DNA from 4 places in the Pantoea anthophila genome. Region 4 is predicted to be linked to each of the others. Evidence: riboswitches for the same ligand, from Rfam matches in the RefSeq annotation. Region 4 holds a riboswitch; each other region holds the start of a gene.
What was found. Region 4 has a riboswitch for thiamine pyrophosphate ahead of thiM (hydroxyethylthiazole kinase). Riboswitches for the same ligand answer to the same signal wherever they lie in the genome.
Positions count from the first base shown of each region.

Region 1: another riboswitch for thiamine pyrophosphate. It lies ahead of OJ965_RS01990 (FAD-dependent oxidoreductase); the one in region 4 lies ahead of thiM (hydroxyethylthiazole kinase).
Region 2: another riboswitch for thiamine pyrophosphate. It lies ahead of tenA (thiaminase II); the one in region 4 lies ahead of thiM (hydroxyethylthiazole kinase).
Region 3: another riboswitch for thiamine pyrophosphate. It lies ahead of thiB (thiamine ABC transporter substrate binding subunit); the one in region 4 lies ahead of thiM (hydroxyethylthiazole kinase).

Region 1 is NZ_CP110471.1:421,705-427,575, forward strand. Features, by position in the region: gene OJ965_RS01975 (HesA/MoeB/ThiF family protein) at 1-219, opposite strand, end outside; gene OJ965_RS01980 (thiazole synthase) at 229-987, opposite strand; gene thiS (sulfur carrier protein ThiS) at 990-1,187, opposite strand; gene OJ965_RS01990 (FAD-dependent oxidoreductase) at 1,177-2,160, opposite strand; TPP riboswitch at 2,245-2,365, opposite strand; gene OJ965_RS01995 (ArsR/SmtB family transcription factor) at 2,473-2,790, opposite strand; gene OJ965_RS02000 (alkene reductase) at 2,807-3,925, opposite strand; gene OJ965_RS02005 (P-loop NTPase family protein) at 4,144-4,698, shown strand; gene OJ965_RS02010 (GFA family protein) at 4,741-5,178, opposite strand; partial or broken gene OJ965_RS02015 (LysE family translocator) at 5,320-5,871, opposite strand, start outside.
Region 2 is NZ_CP110471.1:138,780-144,650, reverse strand. Features, by position in the region: gene OJ965_RS00690 (LacI family DNA-binding transcriptional regulator) at 1-631, opposite strand, end outside; gene ascF (PTS cellobiose/arbutin/salicin transporter subunit IIBC) at 888-2,336, shown strand; gene OJ965_RS00680 (6-phospho-beta-glucosidase) at 2,373-3,803, shown strand; TPP riboswitch at 3,910-4,012, shown strand; gene tenA (thiaminase II) at 4,083-4,784, shown strand; gene OJ965_RS00670 (ABC transporter ATP-binding protein) at 4,781-5,521, shown strand; gene OJ965_RS00665 (ABC transporter permease) at 5,518-5,871, shown strand, end outside.
Region 3 is NZ_CP110473.1:3,261,670-3,267,540, reverse strand. Features, by position in the region: gene OJ965_RS17835 (DedA family protein) at 1-259, shown strand, start outside; gene thiQ (thiamine ABC transporter ATP-binding protein ThiQ) at 264-965, opposite strand; gene thiP (thiamine/thiamine pyrophosphate ABC transporter permease ThiP) at 952-2,559, opposite strand; gene thiB (thiamine ABC transporter substrate binding subunit) at 2,535-3,521, opposite strand; TPP riboswitch at 3,568-3,670, opposite strand; gene sgrR (HTH-type transcriptional regulator SgrR) at 3,706-5,367, opposite strand; gene OJ965_RS17810 (MFS transporter) at 5,623-5,871, shown strand, end outside.
Region 4 is NZ_CP110473.1:1,357,185-1,363,055, forward strand. Features, by position in the region: gene OJ965_RS08865 (GNAT family N-acetyltransferase) at 1-100, opposite strand, end outside; gene ahpC (alkyl hydroperoxide reductase subunit C) at 335-898, shown strand; gene ahpF (alkyl hydroperoxide reductase subunit F) at 970-2,538, shown strand; gene OJ965_RS08880 (AEC family transporter) at 2,602-3,561, opposite strand; gene OJ965_RS08885 (hypothetical protein) at 3,661-3,858, opposite strand; TPP riboswitch at 4,165-4,261, shown strand; gene thiM (hydroxyethylthiazole kinase) at 4,296-5,093, shown strand; gene thiD (bifunctional hydroxymethylpyrimidine kinase/phosphomethylpyrimidine kinase) at 5,080-5,871, shown strand, end outside.

The DNA.
Region 1 (5,871 bases), on a different replicon from region 4:
ATCGTCCACGCCAAACAGCGTCTGCCGGTGAAGATTGTGCAGTTCAACCCGATCGCCGTCGTAAAGACGAATGAACCCTACCCCGGCACCTGCCAGCAGGGGCAGCAGCGTGGCACTGAGACCGCCCGCGCCCACAACCAGCACCCGCGCCCTGCTCAGTCGCTGCTGCCCCGCCTCACCAATTTCCGGTAACATCGTCTGTCGCTGATAACGATCCATTGTCGCTCCTTAACTGAACTGTGCCAGACCAAACAGGGGCGTGGAGGCCGACGCCATATCGCGCTGCTCCATCAGCCCGGCCTGAAACGCCTCATGTCCGCCATGGATCGCGGCGGCAAAGGCGCCGGCCATCCGGACCGGATCGCGAGCTTTTGCTACGGCCGTGTTGAGCAATACGCCATCAAAACCCATCTCCATCGCCTGAGCCGCCTGGCCCGGCGCGCCGATCCCCGCATCAATAATCAGCGGAATATCCTTAAACCAGGCACGCATGGCGCGCAGCCCCTCGATATTGCGCAGTCCCTGGCCGGAGCCAATCGGCGCCCCCCAGGGCATCAGCACTTCACAGCCGGCTTCCAGCAGTTTTTCACCGACAATCAGATCTTCCGTGGTGTAGGGAAACACCTGAAATCCGTCAGCGCAGAGAATGCGGGCGGCTTCCACCAGGGCAAAGGGGTCGGGTTGCAGCGTGTCGGCATGACCAATTACCTCCAGCTTGATCCAGGGGGTATCAAACAGTTCACGCGCCATCTGCGCCGTGGTAACCGCCTCCTTTACCGAATGGCAGCCGGCCGTATTCGGCAGAATCCGTTTGTTGAGCTGTTGCAGCAGCGTGCGAAAGGCCGCGCCTTCCCGCCCCTCCCGTCGCAGGCTGACGGTAATGATCTCCGCGCCTGACGCGTCGATCGCCTGATGCAGAATCTCCGGCGAGGGGTAACCGGCGGTGCCGAGCAGAAAACGGGATGTCGGTGCAAACTGATAGAACATGATTAACCTCCCTGCATCGGGGACAGAATTTCCAGCTGATTCCCGGCCTCAAGTCGCTGGCTGGCGTAACGGGTGCGCGGCACAAACTCACCGTTCAGGGCGGTGGCGACGGTGCGCGGATCGATCTGCTGCTCCTGCATCAGCTCCGCCAGGGTCGTTGCGCCGGTTTCAATCGCGCGTCCGTTGAGTTCAATTCGCATGGGGTGTCTCCTGAGTCAGTCGCCGCATAAGGTTTTCAGCCATTATCGGGGCCAGTAAAAAGCCGTGTCGGTAGAGGCCGTTGAGCGAGAAGCGGCCATTTTCGTAGCGCACCTCCGGCAGATTCTGCCGGTAAGCAGGACGCAACCCGGTACCGCTCTCGACGATCCGCGCTTCAGCCAGCGCCGGATGCAGGCTGTAAGCGGCGCTCAGCAGCTCCATCATCGCTTTCGCGCTAATCGGGCTGCTATCATGGCTTTCGACCATGGTGGCACCCAGCATGAAGTGCCCATTGGCACGAGGCACCAGATAGCAGGGAAAGCGCGGATGGAGCAGCCGGACGGGACGGGAGAGGCAAATGTCGGGGGTATGGAGGATCACCATTTCGCCGCGCACGGCACGCAACGCGGGCTGCTGATCGGCGGCGTGGATGCCGCGACAGTCGATAATCTTTCCGCCGGGCTGACCGCTGTGAAACGGCACGCCCGCCTCTTTGAGCGTATCCTGCAGCTGCTGCAGCGCCCGACGCGGGTCGAGATGCGCTTCCCGGGCAAAAAAAAGGCCGCGTGCGAAGCGGTTTTCCAGCGCCGGCTCAACGTCGCCGGGGGCCACCCACTGATGCTGCTGCGTCATGCTGGCAAAGCGCGTCAGCTCACGGCTGTCACGCGGCGGTGCAACCACCAGCGTGCCCTGCTGCACCACGCCATCCACACGCTTTGCCCACCAGCCCGCGGCATGCTGGCCCCATTCGATCACCTCTGGCGGTGCACTTTCTGCCTCGCACCAGGGCGCGAGCATGCCGCCCGCCCAGTGCGAGGCTGCCCGGCAGTCAGGCTGAGCAATAATTTCGACAGCTTCTCCCCGTTCCGCCAGCAGGGTGGCGACACAGAGTCCGGCGACGCCGCTGCCCAGCACCGACCAGCGGCCCTGGCTGCCCGCCACAGAAGAAGAGAGATTCAGGATTGAGTGGGTCACATTCGCCTCGTTATCCGTTAACGAAGACCCGTGATACAGAGGGAATAGGCAGAAGCGACGCGAATGCGCTCCTGCGGCAAGTATCTGATGCGATACCCGTCTTCCTACGCCAGTATCAACTGGGTCAGGTTCTAAGGGTCGCTGAGCCGCGCGGGTGCGCTATCAGCCTCTCAGTCTCTCCGGCGAGACTCCCCTGACGGGTTTAGTTGTAAGTGAAGCGAACAGCTTCGTCAAGCAGTGTGCAGGGGCATGACGCAGAAAGAGAGAGATATGGAAAGATGTCGTTACCGAATCAGAGGCGCGCGGCGACGTCTATAGCAGCGCCTGCAGGGAGTGCGTCACTGCGTCGGTGACTTCCCGAATACGCGGCTCGGCGCGGCGATAGTAGGTCCATTTACCCACTTTGCTGGTTTCCACCAGTCCGGCACTCTGCAGGGCTTTCAGGCATAACGAGGTGGCGGGCTGCGATAAGCCCGCCTTGTCCTGGATGAGACTGGCACAGACGCCATACTGGTCGAAGGGATAGAGCTGGACATAGCCCGCAAACGCTTCGTCAGGGTTTTTGAGCCACATCAGTACGGCCATTCTGGTGGGATTGGCCAGTAACTTCAGGGCCTCTTCGGGTGACATGCCGCCTCACAAAACATCAGGATGGATAAACAGGGTAGTCAGTATACCCTTTCTCCGTTCCGCCATACAGGGAGGTGTGGTCCACCGGATTCAGCGGATTGCCTGCTTTAATCCGCGCGGGCAGATCGGGGTTGGCGATAAAGGTGCGGCCAAAACCAAACAGGTCACCCCAGCCTTTATCCAGCATCCGCTGGGCTTTTTCGGCGGTGTAACGGCCTGAGTAGATAATGGGCGAGCGGAAGGTTTCCCGCAGCGCAATCCGGAAACTCTCCGGCAGGTCAGGACTGTTATCCCAGTCCGCCTCGGCGATAGAGAGATAACCAATTTCCAGCTCATTGAGCAGCTGCGCAGCGCGGATATAAGTCGCATGCGGATCACTTTCGACCAGACCCAGATAGACACGATCTTCGTCCGTGCTGCTGAAAAGCGGGGCAAACCGGACGCCGACACGATGACTGCCAAAGACCGAACTTACCGCTTCAACCACTTCACGCAGAAAACGCAGACGATTCTCAGGCGAGCCACCATATTCATCCGTACGGAAGTTGGTGTGCTCAGAAATAAACTGATTAATCAGATAGCCGTTGGCGGAGTGAAGCTCAACGCCATCGAACCCGGCCGCTTTGGCATTTTCCGCCGCCCGCCGGTAAAGCGCCACAATCTCTTTTACTTCCGCGTTCGTCAGCGCCCGCGGCTCGCTGGGCGCGGTTAACATTCCGGCACCCGGTCCGGTTTCAATAAAGACCCGGACGTTATCGGCGGCTATCGCTGACGGCGCAACCGGGGCCTCTTTTCCTGGCTGAAGTTCATTATGGGACACCCGCCCCACGTGCCAGAGCTGGCAGAAAAGAGTGGCACCTTCCTGATGCACTGCTTCGGTGACTTTTTTCCAGCCCGCAATCTGCGCTTCACTGTGTATCCCCGGCGTCCATGCATAGCCCTGCCCGCGAGGCTCAATCTGGGTGCCTTCAGTGATCATCAGTCCGGCACCGGCGCGCTGGCGATAATATTCCACCATCATCGGACCGGGAACATTGCCTGGCTGCTCACTGCGGCAGCGGGTCAGCGGCGGCAGAACGATGCGGTTACGGAGCTGAAGGTCGCCCAGGCTCAGGGGGGTAAAAAGTGATGGCATGACAAAAAAATCCTCTGGTGTTTGAAGAGGCGATATTATATTTACACATTTAAATTTGTAAATGTGTTTGCGGACTTTTTATTTGTCCTGTGCCTGATTTCATCAGGTTATGAGAGACTTATCGCCAGGCGATGAACCCGTGGGGTAAGATTTATGTTCCGGATGCAGACGCAACCCCCCTCAGCGCGCATTTACCGGATTTTAACAGGGAGCTATCTGTGAACAGGCTAATCTCGTCAGACGCGCTGGGACCACGCATCTGTATTCTCGGGCCTTCTAACAGCGGAAAATCCACGCTGGCTGAGGCCCTGTCACGCAAAACAGGTCTGCCTGTGGTGCACCTGGATCAGTTGCATCATATTCCAGGCAGTCAGTGGGTGCCCAGGGAGCCGGACGTGTTCCTTCGTTTACACGCCGAAGCAGTCAGTCAGGAGAGATGGATCATGGAAGGCAACTACACCAAGTGTATTGAAGCACGGCTCGCCCGGGCCACCGGACTGATTCTTCTGGATGTCAGCGTGCCTTTAGCGCTGCTGCGCTATGTCCGGCGATGCTACTCCTCCACGCCGCGGATCGGGGGACTCAGGACTAACAGAGAGCCGGTAAGCCTGGCGATGATAAACTACATTGCCCGCATCGCCCCTCAGAACCGGAAGCGGCACAGGCAGATCTATGACTCGCTCACGCTGCCAAAACTGCTGCTCAGTTCTCCTCGCGCCATGAATATCTGCGCGGAAGAGTGGGGACTTCAGCTAAAACACTCTGGAGCATAACCAGCCAACGGCCAGGAATGCAGACAGAAACCGTCAGAGAAACTATGGCGATTCATCAGCAATTTTCAGATGGGTCAGCAGCGCCGTCAGCGACGGCACCGGTCCGGCATGGGTGGTTGCTGAGCGGGTCGTGTCCCAGGGCATCGCATCATCAGTGCAGAAGTCGCCGACACACTGCATATCCACCGCCTCATTGAGTAAACCCACCGGAACCCAGACATAAGGCCTGCCCCGCAGCGGGTTGGGCACGGTGGAGCCACAGCGGGTGCAGAAATCGTTGCGATAACCGCTGGCTTTTTGCCATGACGCCAGGTGATCTTCTCCGCCAGTCCAGCGGAACTCCCCCGCTTTCACCAGCGTCGCCAGGTTATAACCGGTTCCGCTCTGCTTTCTGCACAGCGAACAGTGACAACGGTAGTAAAGCGTGGGTGGCGCTGCCAGCTCAAAAACCACCGTTTCACACAAGCACGAGCCTTTCATTTCACCGCCTTGTTGATGTAATGAGAGAGGCCACCGCTGCGGATGCCCCCCTGATCGCAGTGACACCCTGGCGAAACCGTTGTTTGCATCAGCACAGGGTGTGCCATTTTCATGCAGAAGTCGCGAACGGCCATCCCCGACTTAGTGGCGACTGAACACCAGTTTCAGCCCCGCCAGCACAAAGCAGCAGGCTAACAGTGCCTCCAGTCCGCGACGGATGCGGCGATAGAACGCGCTCATCACCGCCGTCGAGAAGAGCAGCGCATATCCACCGAACACCAGCAGACAGATCGTTGCACAGCCAGCGATGATCAGCGGTACCGTGGAGGCAGCCATATCGGGCTTCAGGGCAAAAGACATGATCGCCACCCAGGTGAGAATCGCTTTGGGATTGCCGACATGCATGAGTATTCCTGGCGAAACAGTCTGCCCCAGGCGACCCGTTCAGTGCTGGCATCAATGCCTGTCGCTTCCGTGCGGCGCAGGGCCGATTTACCCGCTTTAAATGCCAGCCAGAGCAGATATAACCCGCCGCCAACCTTCAATACAATCAGCAACTTTGCGAAGGTGGCCAGCACCGTCAGCACGCCACAGGCGGCCAGTAGCGCCCAGATCATCGAGCCGCTCACCACACCTGCTGCCAGCGCCAGGGCGGCTCCCCTGCCCTTTTTCATCGCCGTTCCCATTATCGCC
Region 2 (5,871 bases), on a different replicon from region 4:
CGATACCCTGTGCCGCCAGCGCGGCACGATAGCCGGAGAGGCGTTCCACCCCGGTCGGGGAATCGAGCGATCCGGTAATAAAGGCGATGTCGCGATGCCCCTGATTCAGCAGATGACTCACCGCCGTGACGCTGCCGGCGTGCTGATCGCTGTAGATGCAGTAGGTTTGATTGACACGCAGCCGCCGGTTAATGACCAGGATCGGCTGTTTGTGACGGGAGATAATGGCATCCAGCGCATCAATGGACAGAAAGCGCGGATAGATGATGATGCCGTCGCAGCGCAGATCGAGCAGAAACTGAATTGCCGCCTGCTCCTGCTCCGCCGTATGTTTGCCATCGGCCAGAATCAGCTGGCGGCCCTGCTGCTCCAGTATGCGCGCCGAGTGCGCCATCAGTTCCGTAAAGTAGCTTCCGCTGTAGAGGGTGTTGGTGATCACCAGCCCGATAGTCTGAGAGCTTTTCGTTGCCAGATTGCGCGCCAGCAGATTAGGGCGGTAGCCGGTTTCGGCAATCGCGTCGAGAACTCTCTGACGCTTTTCCTGACCGACATACCCGTTGCCGGAGAGCACGCGTGACACTGTCGCTTTTGAGACGCCCGCCCTGTTCGCCACTTCCTGAATCGTTGCCATGCTGATGCTCCTTTACTGCGTCGTTCTGCAGTCTACCTAAGCCTCTCAATATTGGAAATATTTACCCTCGCGCTCAGCCGGCCTTTGCGCCAATGGCAGGTGACGCCGGTCACAAAACGAAAATCTGGCTGATTTTTAGGCTTGTCCCGCTCATAAAAGCCCTTCATGATTTTGTGAAACCGGTTTCCTATCTGCCTGCATGCAGGCGCAAAAACATAACAACATTGACCGATTTACCCTACAGAGAAGAGCGATCATGCCCAGAAACTATGCCGAGGTGTCACGCGCCATCGTCGATGCGCTAGGCGGCCTCAACAATATCGAAGCCGTAACGCACTGCATGACCCGACTGCGGTTTGTGGTGAAAGATGAAACCCAGGTGGACTATCCCCGGCTGAAAGCGATCGATGGCGTGATGGGCGTGGTTCACAACGACACCCAGTGTCAGGTGATCATTGGAAATAACGTCTCTCAGGCCTTTCAGGCGCTGCAGGCGATGGGATCCCCTGCCGCCGACTCATCCACGCCGGTGAAACGCAAAATCACGCTGAAAAGCATCGGCGCAGGCATTCTGGATGCGCTGGTCGGCACGATGTCACCGCTGATCCCGGCCATTATCGGCGGGTCGATGGTTAAGCTGCTGGCGATGATACTGGATATGGCCGGTGTGTTTGAAAAAGGCTCCTCCACGCTGGTGATCCTCAACGTGATTGGCGACGGGGCCTTTTTCTTCCTGCCGGTGATGGTAGCCGCCTCTGCCGCGCTGAAGTTTAAAACCAATATGTCGCTGGCGATCGCCATTGCTGGCGTGCTGGTGCACCCTAACTTTATCGATCTGATGGCGAAAGCGGCGCAGGGTCAGGCCGTAGAATTTGCCTTCATTCCGGTCACGGCGGTGAAATATACCTACACGGTGATTCCGGCGCTGGTGATGACCTGGATCCTGTCACACATTGAGCGCGGCGTGGACCGCATTACCCCGGCCGTCACCAAAAACTTCCTGAAACCGATGCTGATTGTGCTGATTGCCGCACCCATCGCGATCGTGCTGATTGGTCCGATTGGCATCTGGATCGGCAGCGGCATCTCTGCGCTGGTCTACACCGTCCATGGCTATCTCGGCTGGCTCTCGGTTGCGATTATGGGCGCGATCTGGCCCCTGCTGGTGATGACCGGTATGCACCGGGTGTTTACCCCGACCATCATTCAGACCATTGCTGAAACCGGCAAAGAGGGCATGGTGATGCCCTCCGAGATTGGTGCCAACCTGTCGCTGGGGGGATCGTCTCTGGCGGTAGCCTTCCGCACCAAAAACCGGGAACTGCGTCAGACCGCGCTCGCGGCGGCGGCCTCCGCTATCGTTGCCGGCATTTCAGAACCTGCGCTGTATGGTGTGGCCGTCCGGCTGAAACGCCCGCTGGTCGCCTGTCTGATCAGCGGTTTTATCTGCGGCGCGGTAGCAGGCATTGGCGGTCTGGCCAGCCACTCGATGGCGTCGCCTGGCCTGTTCACCAGCGTGCAGTTTTTTGATCCCACCAACCCGATGAGTATTGTCTGGGTCGGCGCGGTGATGGTGTTGTCTGTGGTGCTGTCGTTTGTGCTGACGCTGCTGTTAGGCTTTGAAGATATCCCTGAAACCGACGCCACCACCGCGGCACAACCGGCAGCCGTACCCGAACGCGTCAACGCCATTAACAGCCACTAAAGGAAAGGGTCTTAGCGACCCGGAAAAGAGGAATGCATGTCTGAATCAAGGTTTCCGCAAGGGTTTTTATGGGGCGGTGCACTGGCCGCCAACCAGAGCGAAGGCGGTTTTCGCGAAGGCGGAAAAGGGTTAACCACCGTCGATATGATCCCGCATGGCCCGCACCGGATGCCGGTCAAACTCGGTCTTGAAAAACGGTTTGCGCTTCGCGACGACGAGTTCTACCCGAGCCATAATGCGATCGATTTTTATCATCGCTACCGGGAGGACATCGCGCTGATGGCGGAGATGGGTTTCAGCGTGTTCCGCACCTCGATTGCCTGGAGCCGTCTCTATCCCAACGGCGATGAGCTGACACCTTGCCCGGAAGGCATTGCTTTTTACCGTTCGGTGTTTGAAGAGTGCCGGAAACATCAGATCGAACCGCTGGTCACCCTCTGCCATTTCGATGTGCCGATGCATCTGGTGACGGAGTATGGCTCGTGGCGTAACCGTAAAATGATCGACTTTTTTGCCCGCTATGCCCGCAGCTGTTTCGAGGCGTTTGATGGTCTGGTGAAGTACTGGCTGACCTTCAACGAGATTAATATCCTGCTCCACAGCCCCTTCTCGGGTGCCGGACTGGTGTTTGAACCCGACGAAAATCCGGAGCAGGTGAAATATCAGGCGGCGCATCATGAACTGGTCGCCAGCGCGCAGGTGACCCGCATTGCGCATGAGGTCAATCCGGCTAACCAGGTTGGCTGCATGCTGGCGGGCGGCAACTTCTACCCCTGGTCGAGTAAACCGGAGGATGTCTGGGCCGCGCTGGAGAAAGATCGCGAAAACCTCTTCTTTATTGATGTGCAGGCACGCGGCGCCTATCCCGCCTACGCGGCCCGGCTGTTTCGGGAGAAAGGCGTAACGCTGAAGATCGAGGAGGGTGACGCAGAGATTCTGAAAAACAGCGTCGATTTTGTTTCGTTCAGCTACTACGCCTCACGCTGCGCCTCGGCGGAGATGAACGAGCAGAACAGCAGCGCCGCCAATGTGGTGAAGTCTCTGACGAATCCCCATGTGCCGCGCAGTGAATGGGGCTGGGGCATCGATCCACTCGGATTACGGATCACCATGAACATGATGTATGACCGCTATCAGAAGCCGCTTTTCCTGGTCGAAAATGGTCTGGGCGCACGCGATGAACCCGATGCCAGTGGCGAAATCCATGACGACTACCGCATCAGCTATCTGCGTGAACACATCCGCGCGATGGGTGACGCGATTGAAGATGGCGTGCCGGTCATGGGCTACACCAGCTGGGGCTGCATCGATCTGGTGGCGGCCTCAACCGGCGAGATGAGTAAACGCTACGGTTTTGTCTATGTTGACCGCGACGATCTCGGGCGTGGTACGCTGGCCCGCACGCGTAAAAAGTCATTCTGGTGGTATAAGAAGGTCATTGCCAGCAACGGAGCCGATCTAGAGTGACAACGTCACTTATTGAGTATTGTGTCTGCGGTGATACGCCTGTCAGCGACACCGCAGGTATGCAGTCAACCTGCCGTTGTACTCTGCCGGTAATTATCGTATAACCGATGTCTCCGAGGGGTGTCCTGTCATGGGCTGAGATGGCGTAAGCCGAACCCTTTGAACCTGATCTGGGTCATGCCAGCGAAGGGACGGGTCGGCAGATATTTCTGCGTCATCTCCTGCATCACTCCCTGTTCCAGCCCGTATGCCCGGATCTCCATTGTGACAGGAGATCTGATGACACATCCGCTTTTCGAAACCGGCTTTTACGGTCGTCTGCGTCAACAGGCTGGCCCTCACTGGCATGCCTATGTGGCACATGACTTTGTACAGCAGCTCGGTCAGGGTACGCTGCCCCCCGCCGCGTTTCGCCATTATCTCACCCAGGATTATCTGTTTCTGCTGCACTTCGCCCGCGCCTGGGGCCTGCTGATAAGCAAGCTCTCCGCACCGGACGCCCTGCGCAGCGCGACGGCGTCGCTCAACGCCATCGTCAGCGAACTGCCGCTGCATCTGGACTACTGCCAGCAGTGGGGCATCAGCGAAGCGGCAATGGCGAGCGAACCGGAGGCGGTGGAAACGCTCAACTACACCCGCTATGTGCTGGATGTGGGCCACAGCGGCGATGCGCTGGAGTTGCTGACCGCGCTGATGCCCTGTGTCGCCGGGTACGCTGAAACGGGTCTGACCCTGCTACAGGATCCTGCAACCCGCTTCAGCGATAATCCTTATGCGGCGTGGATAGAAAACTACGGCGATGAGTCCTATCTGAACGGCGTTCGCAACGCCCTTTCGTTGTTTGAAACCCTGGCGGGCGAGCGTGCGGCTGAGCAGCGTTTTGCCTCACTGGCGCAGATTTTCACTACCGCCACACGGCTGGAATCCGCGTTCTGGCAGATGGGACTGAATCATGCGGCCAGTCTGCAGGTCCGCCCATGATTGCGTCAGCCTGTTCGGCGCCGCCTGGTATCGCAATCCGTCAGCTGTCACTCAGGTTGGGTCAGCAGCAGCTCTTCAGCCAGCTCACTCTGGAAATTGCGGGTGGCCAGTTTACAGCGTTGCTGGGTGCGAGCGGCGTGGGTAAAAGCAGTCTGATGCGGGTGATTGCCGGTCTGTTACCGCCTTCCTCCGGCCAGGTCAGCGGCAGTGATGGCCTGCCGCTGACCGGACGCATCGCCTGGATGGGACAACAGGACTTGCTCTATCCGTGGCTGACAGTGGAGCAGAACGTTTGTCTGGCCAGCCGCCTGAACGGAGAGAAGCCGGATCGTGAGCGGGCGCAGCACCTGCTGGCGCGTGTCGGTCTGAGTCGTTATGCCACCGCACGGCCCGCGACGCTCTCCGGCGGGATGCGTCAGCGCGCCGCACTGGCTCGCACCCTCTATACCCGCCAGCCCGTGGTGCTGATGGATGAACCCTTCTCTGCGCTGGATGCCCTGACCCGCAGTCAGATTCAGACGCTGGCCGCGGAAGTGCTGGCCGGACACACCGTGTTGCTGATAACGCATGATGCCGCAGAAGCCTGTCGATTGAGTCATCATCTGCTGGTAATCGGCCCGACGGGTATCGAAGCCTCTCCCTCCCTCCAGGGGCAGCCTCCACGGGCGGCAGAGGATGTCAGCGTCATCCGGAGTCAGGCTGCCCTGCTGAATCAGCTGAGCAGGTTAGCTGGATGACGTCAGGACAACGATCTGGCGGACTACGCCGGGGTGTGACGCTTTTTACGGGCCTCATCGGATTGTGGTGGCTCGTTTCCCTTTCCGTCCCCGCTTTTTTGCTGCCCTCACCCCCGGCGGTCGCCACCGCGCTCTGGCAGAACGCCCGCTATCTCAGCCAGCACAGCCTCATCACCCTGACGGAGATCCTCAGCGGCATGGCACTGGGCGTGCTGCTGGGTGCCCTGCTCGCGCTGGGGATGTCCTTTTCGCCGCGGTTGCAGCGCTGGATGATGCCGCTGGTGATCACCAGTCAGGCGATCCCGGTGTTTGCGCTGGCGCCCCTGCTGGTGCTGTGGTTCGGCTTCGGG
Region 3 (5,871 bases), 1.9 Mb from region 4:
AAAAGCGGCGCAGGGCGGCAGCTTTAAATGGCTGTTACTCGGCGCAGCGCTGCTGATCTGGCTTGGCGGCTGGTTAGGCTGGCGCTGGTGGCGCAGTGGCAAAAGCCGTGACTGGGCCACCGCCTGGCTGCCCCCGGCGCGCCTGCGCTGGGCTGGCCCGCTGGGGCTGGCGATCGCCGTGGCGGCGTTTGTCGCGATCCAGTTCCATCCGATGATGCCGGTTTTCCGCCATCTGCTGTGGCAGGTTTTCATCGCCTGAGCCGCTAACGACGCGGGATGCCGAGTACGTCGGCCTCCCGCGTGTCGCCCGACAGCAGCTGTCGGGTTTCGCCATCCCAGTAAACCCGGCCATCCACAATGACCACGCTGCGCGGCGCGATCTGCTGCGCATCTTCCAGACTGTGTGACACCATCAGCAGCGTGATGCTGCGCGCCTCACACACCGAACGCACCAGCTGAAGCATTTCGCCGCGCAGGGCGGGGTCCAGCGCGGAAAAGGGCTCATCCAGCAGCAGTACCGGACGGTCACGCAACAGGCAACGGGCCAGCGCCACGCGCTGGCGCTGGCCGCCCGACAGTTCGCCTGGCAGGCGTGACAGCAGATCGCCTAATCCCACCTGTTCAGCCAGCGCAGTCAGCTGCCGCTGCTGTTCCGCGCTGAGTCGTAGCCCCGGGTGCAGCCCCAGCGCCATGTTCTGCTGCACGCTGAGGTGCGGAAACAGGTTGTTCTCCTGAAACAGCATGGAGACCGGTCGTCGGGCCGGGACAGTGTGGGTGTGCTCCTGACCGTCAATCAGCAGGGTGCCCTGATTCACCGGCAGAAAACCGGCAATCAGGCTCAGCAGGGTGCTTTTACCCGCGCCGCTGGGGCCGAGAATCGCGATGCGTTCACCGCGTGTGGCCCTGAAGCTGAAGCGCATCGGCAGATGCTGGTAGAGATAGGTAAGGTTATCAAGAGTCAGCATGGCGGCCCGGTAATTTTTCCATTAGCGTGAACAGCAATAAGCAGAGCAGCAGCAGCAGCAGGGCGGTGACCGCACCATCAGCGCCACGATAGGCGCCTATCTGCTGATAGAGATAGAACGGCAGCGTGCGGAAGTCGGCGCTGCCAAACAGCGCCACCACGCCAAAATCACCAATCGACAGCACGCAGGCAAAGGCCAGCGCCTGGGCCAGCGGACGTTTCAGCGCCCGCAACTCGATCAGCCGCAGCCGGTTCCAGCCCTGAATATCCAGTGAATGGCAGAGTCTGCCGTAACGCTCTGCGGTGTCGCGCATCGGGTTTTCCAGCACTTTCAGCGCATAGGGAATGGCAATCAGCGCATTGGTAAACATCACCAGCCCTTCGGCGGAGTCGGGGAGGCCGATGGTGGCGTTGAACAGCAGGAAAAAGCCGGTGGCGAGCACAATGCCCGGCATCGCCAGAATCAGCATTCCGCTGGTGTCGATAAGCGTGGCCGCCGCCAGATGCTGGCGCAGACGCAGCTCGCGGCTGCTCCAGAGCAGCATCATGGTCAGCACCACGCAGATTAATCCGGCCCCGGTGGCGATGCGTAATGAGGTCAGGGTTGCCCGCCAGAGAGCAGGCTGAGCCAGCGCACCGCGCACTCCGCCATGCAGACCCTCCACAATCACCGCCGCCAGCGGAGGCAGTAGCAGGAGCAACGCCAGCAGGATGAGCAGCGCATCGCTGAGCTGTGCGCCCCACGAATCCTGCGGATCGCGCCAGCCCTTCAGCTGACGGGTGCCGGCGGGGATCGCCTTACTGAAGCGCTGGCTGAGCAGCACCAGCGTCAGGCAGCAGCCGAGCTGAATCAGCGCCAGCAGCGCGGCACGGCCCGGATCGTAGTCATAACTCAGCGCCTGGAAAATCGCCAGTTCGAGCGTGGTAGCCTGCGGCCCGCCCCCCAGTGACAGCACGGTGGCAAAGCTGGCAAAGCAGAGCATAAAGATCAGCGCGCCGGTCGGCAGCAACTGACGCCGCAGCCACGGCCACTCCAGCAGGCGAAAATGGTGCCAGCCGCGCAGGTCGAGCTGCGCGGCGAGCTGACGCTGCTCGGCCGGAATGCTCTCCAGCGCCTGCAGCATCAGACGCGTCGCCAGCGGCAGATTAAAGAAGACGTGCGCCAGCAAAATGCCCGGCAGACCATAGGGTGAGAAGTGATAACCGATGCCCAGCAGCTGACAGAGTTGCGCCAGCCAGCCAACGCGGCCATAGACGGTTAACAGACCAAACACCGCCACCAGTACCGGCAGGACCAGGGTCATGGCACAGAGACGCAGCAGCAGCTGGCGGCCGGGAAAACGGCGTCGATAGAGCGCCCGCGCCAGCGGCACCGCAGGCAGCAGGGAGAGCAGGGCGGAGAGCAGCGCCTGACCGAAAGAGAAGCCGATTACGTGCCGCAGATACGCATCCTGCAGCACGCTGCGCCACTCCAGGCCTGGCGCGGCCATCCAGAGTGCGCCAAAGGCCAGCAGCGCCACGCCGGTTAGCAGCAGCGTGGCGAGCGAGCCGGGGATCAGCCAGCGCGGCATCAGCGGCTGACGGCGCGTTGCCACTGGCTGATCCAGCCTGAACGCTGTGTAGCCACCTCTTCAGGCGAGAACTGCAGGGCGGTGGACGGCACCGTCAGGCTGGCAAAACCGGCAGGCAGCGGCGTATCGATCACCGGGTACATCCAGTTGCCGGTGGGAATGGTGCGCTGGAACGCAGGCGAGACCATAAACTGCATGAACTGCTGTGCCAGCGCAGGCTGTTTACTGCTGGCTAACTGTGCGGCCACTTCCACCTGCAGATAGTGTCCTTCGGCAAACGGGGCGGCGGCGTAGTTCTCTTTTTTCTCTTCGATGATGTGGTAAGCCGGAGAGGTGGTGTAACTCAGCACCAGATCGCCTTCGCCCTTCAGGAACAGGCCATAGGCTTCGCTCCAGCCTTTGGTCACCGTTACGGTTTTCTGCGCCAGCTTCTGCCACGCCTGCGGAGCCTGGTCGCCGTAGACCTTCTGCATCCACAGCAGCAGGCCTAAGCCGGGGGTACTGGTGCGGGGATCTTCGTAGATCACCCGCCACTTTTCCGGGCTGTCGACCAGCTCTTTCAGGCTCCTGGGCGGGTTTTTCAGCCGGGTTTTGTCATAGACAAAGGCGAAGTAGCCATAGTCAAACGGCACAAAGGTGGTGTCGTGCCAGCCGCCAGGCAGGGTAAGTTTTGCGGTGTCGACCTGACTTTCAGCAAACAGACCGGTTTTCTGCGCCGCCTGCACCAGATTGTTATCCAGCCCCAGCACCAGATCCGCTTTGCTGTTTTTGCCTTCCATCCGCACGCGGTTCAGCAGCGAGACGCCATCTTCCAGCGTGACGAATTTCAGCTCACAGTTGCACTGCGCCTCAAAGGCTTTTTTTACCGCCGGGCCAGGGCCCCAGTCGGCAGAGAAGGAGTCGTAGGTGTAGACCGTGAGGACCGGTTTAGCCGCCAGAACGGGGGCGGAGAGTAACAGCAATACCGGCAGAACTTTGTTTAACACTTTGCGCTCCTTCAGGAGAATAGGGGATGAGTCGCAAAGGATCTGAGCACAACGGCCTCTCAAATCCCTACGTCGGTATTAACCGAATCAGGTTCGACGGGTCTCTCTCAGCTGCTTGCTGGTGGCAGGCGGCACCCCGTTGAGAACGTCACATTCTAGTCATTTCAGCGCCGTGGCGAAAGCGTCACAGTGCCGGCGGCGCAAACCAGGCCGATTTAAAATCAAACCAGCCCAGGGTATTCATCCGCACGCCACGCATGCTGCGCTGGCCCTCAAGCAATAGCCAGTGATGAAACAGCGGATGCAGGCCCGCCTCTTCAACCAGCTGTTTGCTCCACTCGGCCAGCGGCAGCGTTTTCTCGCGCCAGCGGGCCGCGTCACTGTGCCAGTCAATCGGCAGGCAGTGATGCAGCAGCGGGATCTCATACAGCTGGGCGAACAGCGACCAGTTCAGCGGCAGGGTAAAGTTGACGCTGCCGAGCCAGATATCACTCTCCGCGTCGCCCTGATACCAGCTTTCATAACTGATCTCACGGGTTTCCAGCGTGACGCCCTGTTGGGCCAGCAGGGGACGCAGCGCATTGGCGATGCCCTCATGCTCCACGTGCTGACTGTACCAGGTCAGCGTCAGATGGGTCAGGCCGGGCGGCTTTTCGACCGGGGTCAGGTCCCGGCGGTGGTGCCAGCGCGGCAGCAGGCCATAAGCCGGAAACCAGTATCGCTGATAGCCGACGCCCGCGTGGTTGAGCAGGGCGATAGGGTTAAAGAGATAACTGACCCAGCGCCTGACTGCCTCATTGCGGCCCTGCTCTGAACGCTGGTCAAACAGCAGATAGTAGCAGCCCTCTTCAAGGCGGCTCTCCTCCTGAATCTCATCCGCAGCGTCCCCCTGCAGGCGCACACCGGCATAGACCAGCTCATCGCTGATGTCGGGCAGCACCCAGATAGAGACATCATCGATCAGGGCGCGAAAGCCAAAGTAATCATCAAAGGCTTCAATCTTCAGCTGGCTCTCATGATTGCGGATCACCCGATAGGGGCCGGTGCCGATTGGCTGGCGGGCAAAATCCTGAATCGTCGGCCACTCGCGCGGCAGGATCATCGCGCTGACGCTGCCCAGCAGCCAGGGCAGGCCGTCGTCGGGCTGGCTCAGATGCACATCCAGCGTCCAGGGGGCGGGTGAGGAGATCTCCGCAATGTGGGAAAAGAGCGGATGAGGGCGCTGACGCTCCAGGGTGGCGATGACATCCGCCATCTCCAGCTCCCGACCGTGATGAAAACGAATGGCCGGACGCAGAAAGAAGCGCCAGTGAAGCGGGGAGGTCTGCTGCCAGTGATGCGCAATATCGGGCTCGATTTCCCCGTTTTCCTCATTTATCCGCGTCAGCCCATTAAAAATCTGTCGGGCGATGTGCGTTTCAGAGCGCCGCAGCGGCGAGCCAGGCAGCAGATTGAGCAGGGGACGATAGTAGAGCACCCGCAGGATATGCTTGCCCTGCCGGAAACTGCGGCCGAGATGCGCACTGATCATCTGCCGCACCTGATCCTTATCGCCCACCAGCTGGACCAGCTGATCGATGCGATCCTGCTCCAGCAGATCTTCGGCACGCTGCTGCTGTAAAGCCAGCCCGGTATAGCAGAACGTCAGATGTGACCGCCTGCCGCGTCCCGCTTCTGCCTGCCAGACCAGCCAGCCTGCCGCCTGCATCCGGTTGAGCAGATTGCGCATGTGGCGGCGCGAGCAGTGCAGCAGGTCAGCCAGTTCGCTGAGCGTAATGGCCTGCGACTGGCCCTGGCAGCTCTGCCACAGGCGAATGAATTGCTGCTTCAGACGGGACGAGGACATAAAAGAGGAACTCCTGCTGAAAAGCGCTCTGTTTTTTCTGCCTCATTTTAAGAGCAAACTTTGCGCTATGGGAAGAGCGGGAGGCATTCAGTCTGGAATGGCGTTCAACCCTGACTTCGCTGTTCAGCGGAGTGCTTTTCTGAGTAGGGTGCATTTACACCGCCAGCAGAGGATCTCTGCTGGCTTTTTTCATCGTGCGCGGTATGGTCTACCCTTCTTTTTTTCCTCTCTGTTTAGCCTCTAAGGGATTTCGCTATGAAATCGCTGTTAACGCGGCAGCGCCGCATCAATCCGGTTTACCTCGCTTTTATGGTCGCCTCGTTCATGCTGGGCGTGGCGGGCGCATTGCAGGCACCGACGCTGAGCCTGTTTCTGACGCGCGAAGTGCAGGCCCGCCCTTTCTGGGTCGGACTGTTTTTTACCATCAATGCGGTGGCCGGTATCCTGGTGAGCATGCTGGTGGCGAAGCGTTCGGACAGCGTGGGGGACCGCCGTAATATCATT
Region 4 (5,871 bases):
ACTCGCTGCCATCCAGCCAGCGCCAGTTATGCCGACGCGCCGCCAGAAACAGCGTGCGCAGGAAAGGACGATCGGCTTCAGTAAACGGACGTATCTCCACAGCTCTGCTCCCTTTTTATCCGGTCTTACAAAACTAGCAGCGATTCGGGAAGAGAGGGGGAAAGACAAAGCGGGTTTAATGTCATGAAAATCGCTGTACACTGCCCGGCGGGCCAGAGAGCATCAGGCTCTCAGCGTTTGATAGCTTTCGTTAATCAGATTGATAACGTCTGCATATTAGATGTTGGCCCGAAAATTATGTAACCTGCATCACATATTTTAACGGAGGCCACAGATGTCTATTATCAATACCAAAATCAAGCCGTTCAAAAACGCAGCATTCAAAAACGGCGAATTCATCGACGTAACCGAGAAAGACGTTGAAGGTAAATGGAGTGTGTTCTTCTTCTATCCTGCTGACTTCACCTTCGTCTGCCCGACCGAGCTGGGTGACGTGGCTGATCACTACGAAGAGTTCCAGAAACTGGGCGTAGATATCTACTCTGTTTCTACCGACACCCACTTTACCCACAAAGCCTGGCACGGTTCTTCTGACACCATCGCGAAGATCCAGTATGCGATGATCGGCGACCCGACTGGCGCGCTGACCCGCAACTTCGAAATCATGCGTGAAGCAGAAGGTCTGGCTGACCGTGGTACTTTCATCGTTGACCCGGAAGGTATTATCCAGGCTATCGAAATCACCGCTGAAGGCATTGGCCGTGACGCCTCTGACCTGCTGCGCAAAGTGAAAGCGGCTCAGTACGTTGCTTCTCACCCAGGTGAAGTCTGCCCGGCGAAATGGAAAGAAGGTGATGCAACGCTGGCTCCATCTCTGGACCTGGTTGGCAAAATCTAATCCCGCTTCGGCCTTTCGACCATTCTCCAATCGGGTGCCACGGCACCCGATTTTTTGACCAGGATATCACTATGCTCGACACAAATTTGAAAACGCAGCTCAAGGCTTACCTTGAGAAATTAACCAAACCTGTTGAGTTGATCGCCACCCTGGATGAGGGGGCAAAATCAACCGAGATCCGTGAACTGTTGGTTGATATCGCCGGTTTGTCTGACAAAGTCAGCTTCCGCGAAGAGAACGATCGTCAGGTGCGTAAGCCCTCGTTTCTGATCACTAACCCAGGTTCGAACAGCGGCCCGCGTTTTGCCGGTTCACCTCTGGGTCACGAATTTACCTCACTGGTGCTGGCACTGTTACAGACCGGTGGGCATCCGTCTAAAGAAGCACAGAGCCTGCTGGATCAGGTTGCTGAGCTGGACAGCGATCTCCATTTCGAGACCTACTATTCACTCTCCTGCCACAACTGTCCTGATGTGGTGCAGGCGCTGAACCTGATGGCGGTGATTAACCCGCGCATCAGCCACACCGCAATCGACGGTGGCCTGTTCCAGAATGAGATTCAGGAACGCAACGTGATGGGCGTGCCAGCGGTTTACCTTAACGGTAAAGAGTTTGGTCAGGGTCGCATGAGCCTGGCGGAAATCGTCAGCAAAGTGGATACCAACGCGGACAAACGCGCAGCGGAAGAGCTGAACAAGCGTGACGCGTATGAAGTTCTGATTATCGGCAGCGGCCCGGCGGGCGCAGCAGCCGCCATCTACTCCGCGCGTAAAGGTATCCGTACCGGCCTGATGGGCGAGCGTTTCGGCGGGCAGGTGCTGGATACGGTCGATATCGAAAACTATATCTCTGTCCCTAAAACCGAAGGTGCAAAACTGGCAGGTTCACTGCGTGCACACGTTGATGATTACAATGTGGATGTCATCGACAGCCAGAGCGCCATTAAACTGATCCCGGCGGCGAAAGAGGGCGGACTGCACGCCATCGAAACCGCCTCCGGTGCCGTACTGAAATCACGCAGCATCATCCTGGCGACCGGCGCACGCTGGCGTAACATGGGCGTGCCGGGTGAAGAAGAGTATCGCACCAAAGGTGTTACCTACTGCCCGCACTGTGATGGCCCGCTGTTTAAAGGCAAGCGCACCGCGGTCATCGGCGGCGGTAACTCTGGCGTGGAAGCGGCAATTGATCTGGCCGGTATCGTGGAACACGTGACCCTGCTGGAGTTTGCTGGTGAGATGCGTGCTGACCGCGTGCTGCAGGATAAACTGCGCAGCCTGAAGAACGTTGATGTGATCCTGAACGCGCAGACCACGGAAGTGAAAGGCGACGGCAGCAAAGTGACCGGTCTGCACTACATTGACCGTACGACGCAGACCACCCATGAGCTGCCGCTCTCCGGTATCTTTGTCCAGATCGGTCTGTTGCCGAACACCCCATGGCTGGAAGGCGCGGTTGAGCGCAACAAAATGGGCGAAATCATCATCGATGCGAAATGCGAAACCAGCCTGAAAGGCGTCTTCGCAGCAGGCGACTGCACCACCGTGCCGTACAAGCAGATCATCATTGCCAGCGGCGAAGGTGCGAAAGCGTCACTGAGTGCCTTTGACTATCTGATCCGTACCAAAACGGCTGAGTAAGTTTCATCAGCCAGGCAATAAGCCCTTCAGCCCCTGTGCTGAGGGGCTTTTTTTATGCGCCTGTTAATAGCCCGCCAGCGTCATCAGCATCATCCATACCGGCGTCGTCACGGCCGCAAACACCGTAGAGAAAAGCATACTGGCCGCCGCCGGGCCGGTAATGACATTGAATTTCTGCGACATCAGATAGACGTTAACCCCGACCGCCATCGACCCCAGCAGCACCACCACTTTACTCTCCAGCGGAGGCAAACCGGTCAGCCACGCGATAGCCCATACCGTCATCGGTTGCAGAACCAGCTTCAGCAGGCAGATCGTATAACTCTCTTTTAAACCCTCCCGCACCCGATAATGTGCCAGGCTCATGCCCAGCGTGACCAGCGACAGGGGGGCCGCCAGCGAGGCCAGCATCCGCAGCGGTTCAGCGGCGATCTGCGGCAAGGGGTGCTGCAGAAAGCTCCAGGCCGTGCCGCTGAGAATGCCGACGATCAGCGGATTCTTCAGCACGCCGATCAGGGTGCGCCAGAGACCTGTCAGGGAAAAGCTGCCCTGTTTTGCCCACTCGACCGAAACGGTCAGCAGGGTCCAGAGAATCAGGCTGTTAAACACCAGCACCAGCGCCACCGGTGGCAGCGCTTCTGGCCCGAGCAGGACGGTAGCCACCGGGATCCCCAGCATCACGTTGTTGGAGAAGATCCCCCCCAGCGCAAAGACCGAGGCGGCCACGCCGTCAAGCTGAAACAGCCGTGTCGCCAGCAGGCGTCCCACGATAAACACCAGCAGGCAACTGCCAAAAAAGGCCAGCAGCAGGCGCGCATCCACCGGCGGGCTTTGCGAGAAGGTACTCATCACCCGAAACAGCATGCAGGGCAGCGCAACGTTAAACACAAAGCGGTTCATGCCTTCGCTGATGCTGGCAGGCCATTTCCCGAAGCGTGTCAGCCCATATCCGAGCAGGATCAGGATAAACAGCGGGGCTGACAGGTAAATCTGATGGCTCAGGCTTTCAAACAGCAGTGGCATAAGAGGCGTCTGGGTAAACCATGGATAGTTACCAGACTAACAAATCGCTAACTAACTGTTAACTCATCCCTGCTTTGGAACAGGCCGTCGGGCGGGCTGTCAGCCTAACCAGCGACGCGCCTGCTGGTCACTGATGTCCCGGTAATAAACACGATGGATAGTTTCGCCGCAGCCCGCACAACGGGCCGAGATATAGGTGGAAAGGTAATGTCGGCCATTAGGGGCGATGGCGCCCTGGCGTTCGATTTGAACATCCTGCCATCGATGGCGGTGAGGAATAAGCGCTGACAATCGCATCATACATCCTGAGTAGTATGAAGTTCCGCTTCAGGAGTCGATAACTCCATGAAATAAGGTGTTTTTTTACAACGGTGTTTCGCGCAGGTTAATTATTATGAAATGGTCAGAGTCTGAGCGATGGCCAGTACCCATCAGGCCTGACAGCAGGAGTACCTCTTAAGAGGTATCCCTGAGGCCCGCAGCATTAAGCCTTTTTTTGCACTATGGAACGTTGATCGGGATCATGCGTAAGGTTCCGTTCCGGTCATTTCGCTGGCGGCTGTTGCTTGCTTTCAGAGAACGGCTTGCCTATGCTGCAAACCGTAATTCGACTCGGGGTGCCCTTCTTTGTGAAGGCTGAGAAATACCCGTATTACCTGATCTGGATAATGCCAGCGTAGGGAAGTCTGATGCCTGACCGCATTCGCCTTCTTGTCCGCCGGTTGGGAGCTACGATGATACAGCCATCTCAACACCTTTCTGCCGCGCAGTTCGCGCCCCTTCTGCACACCTTTCGCCGTCAGTCACCGCTGGTGCACTGCATGACGAATGACGTGGTGCAGAACTTTACCGCCAACGTCCTGCTGGCACTCAATGCGTCACCCGCGATGGTGATCGATGCTGACGAAGCGGCACAGTTCAGCGGCTTTGCGGATGCCCTGCTGATTAACGTCGGGACGCTGACGCCCGAGCGTCAGCGGGCGATGCAGGCAGCGGTTAGCGCGGCGCGGGAGGCGGGCACGCCCTGGACGCTCGATCCGGTCGCTGTCGGTGCCCTGACGCTGCGCAGCGACTTCTGCCAGCAATTATTAAGTCAGCAACCGGCGGTGATACGCGGCAATGCGTCAGAGATTCTGGCGCTGGCGCAGCAGGCCAGTGGCGGACGCGGCGTGGATACGCTGCACCCGGCAGATGCGGCGCTCGACGCGGCGCGGCAGCTGGCGAAAGAGTGGAACACGCGGGTCATCGTCACCGGTGAAGTGGACTACGCAACTGATGGTCAGCGCACTTTTGCCATTCGTGGCGGCTCTCCCATGCTGACGCGGGTTGTGGGAACCGGCTGTGCGCTTTCGGCGGTCGTGGCCGGGTTCAGCGCACTGCCCGGCGATGGCCTGCTGAATATTGCCGCGGCCTGTCAGGTGATGGCGACTGCCGGTGAAAAGGCTGCGGGGCAGGCGACTGGGCCGGGCAGCTTTGCCACGGCGTTTCTGGATGCACTCTGGACCCTGGAGGGCAATCATGAAACGCATTAATGCCCTGACCATTGCCGGCACCGATCCCAGCGGTGGCGCAGGGATCCAGGCCGATCTGAAAACGTTCTCGGCGCTGGGCGCTTATGGCACCAGCGTCATCACCGCGCTGGTGGCACAAAATACGCAGGGCGTGCAGGCTGTTTATCGCATCGAACCGGACTTTGTCGCCGCCCAGCTCGATTCTGTGCTGAATGACGTGCGTATCGACAGCGCGAAAATCGGCATGCTGTCAGAAACGGCTATCGTGGAGCAGGTGGCGGCGCGGCTGAAGCAGGCGGCGATCCCTTTTGTGGTGCTGGATACCGTGATGGTGGCGAAAAGTGGTGATGCGCTGCTCTCACCGGACGCCGTCGCCAGCGTTCGTGAGCGGTTGCTGCCGCAGGTTTCGCTGATCACTCCGAACCTGCCAGAGGCGGCGGCCCTGCTGGGTTGCGCCATTGCCACCGATGAGACGGAGATGCGCGAACAGGGGCGGGCGTTGCTGGCGCTGGGCTGTCAGGCCGTGCTGATGAAAGGAGGGCATCTTACGGCAGCGGAGAGTCCCGACTGGCTGATTACACCATCGGCAGAGCAGCGGTTCAGTACAACGCGCGTGAAGACCCGTCATACGCATGGCACCGGCTGCACGCTGTCGGCGGCACTGGCCGCATTGCGTCCGCGTCATGACGGATGGGAGACGACGATTGAGGAAGCGAAAAACTGGCTGCAGCAGGCGCTGATGCAGGCGGATTCGCTGGAGGTCGGGAAGGGCATCGGGCCGGTTCACCATTTTCATCAA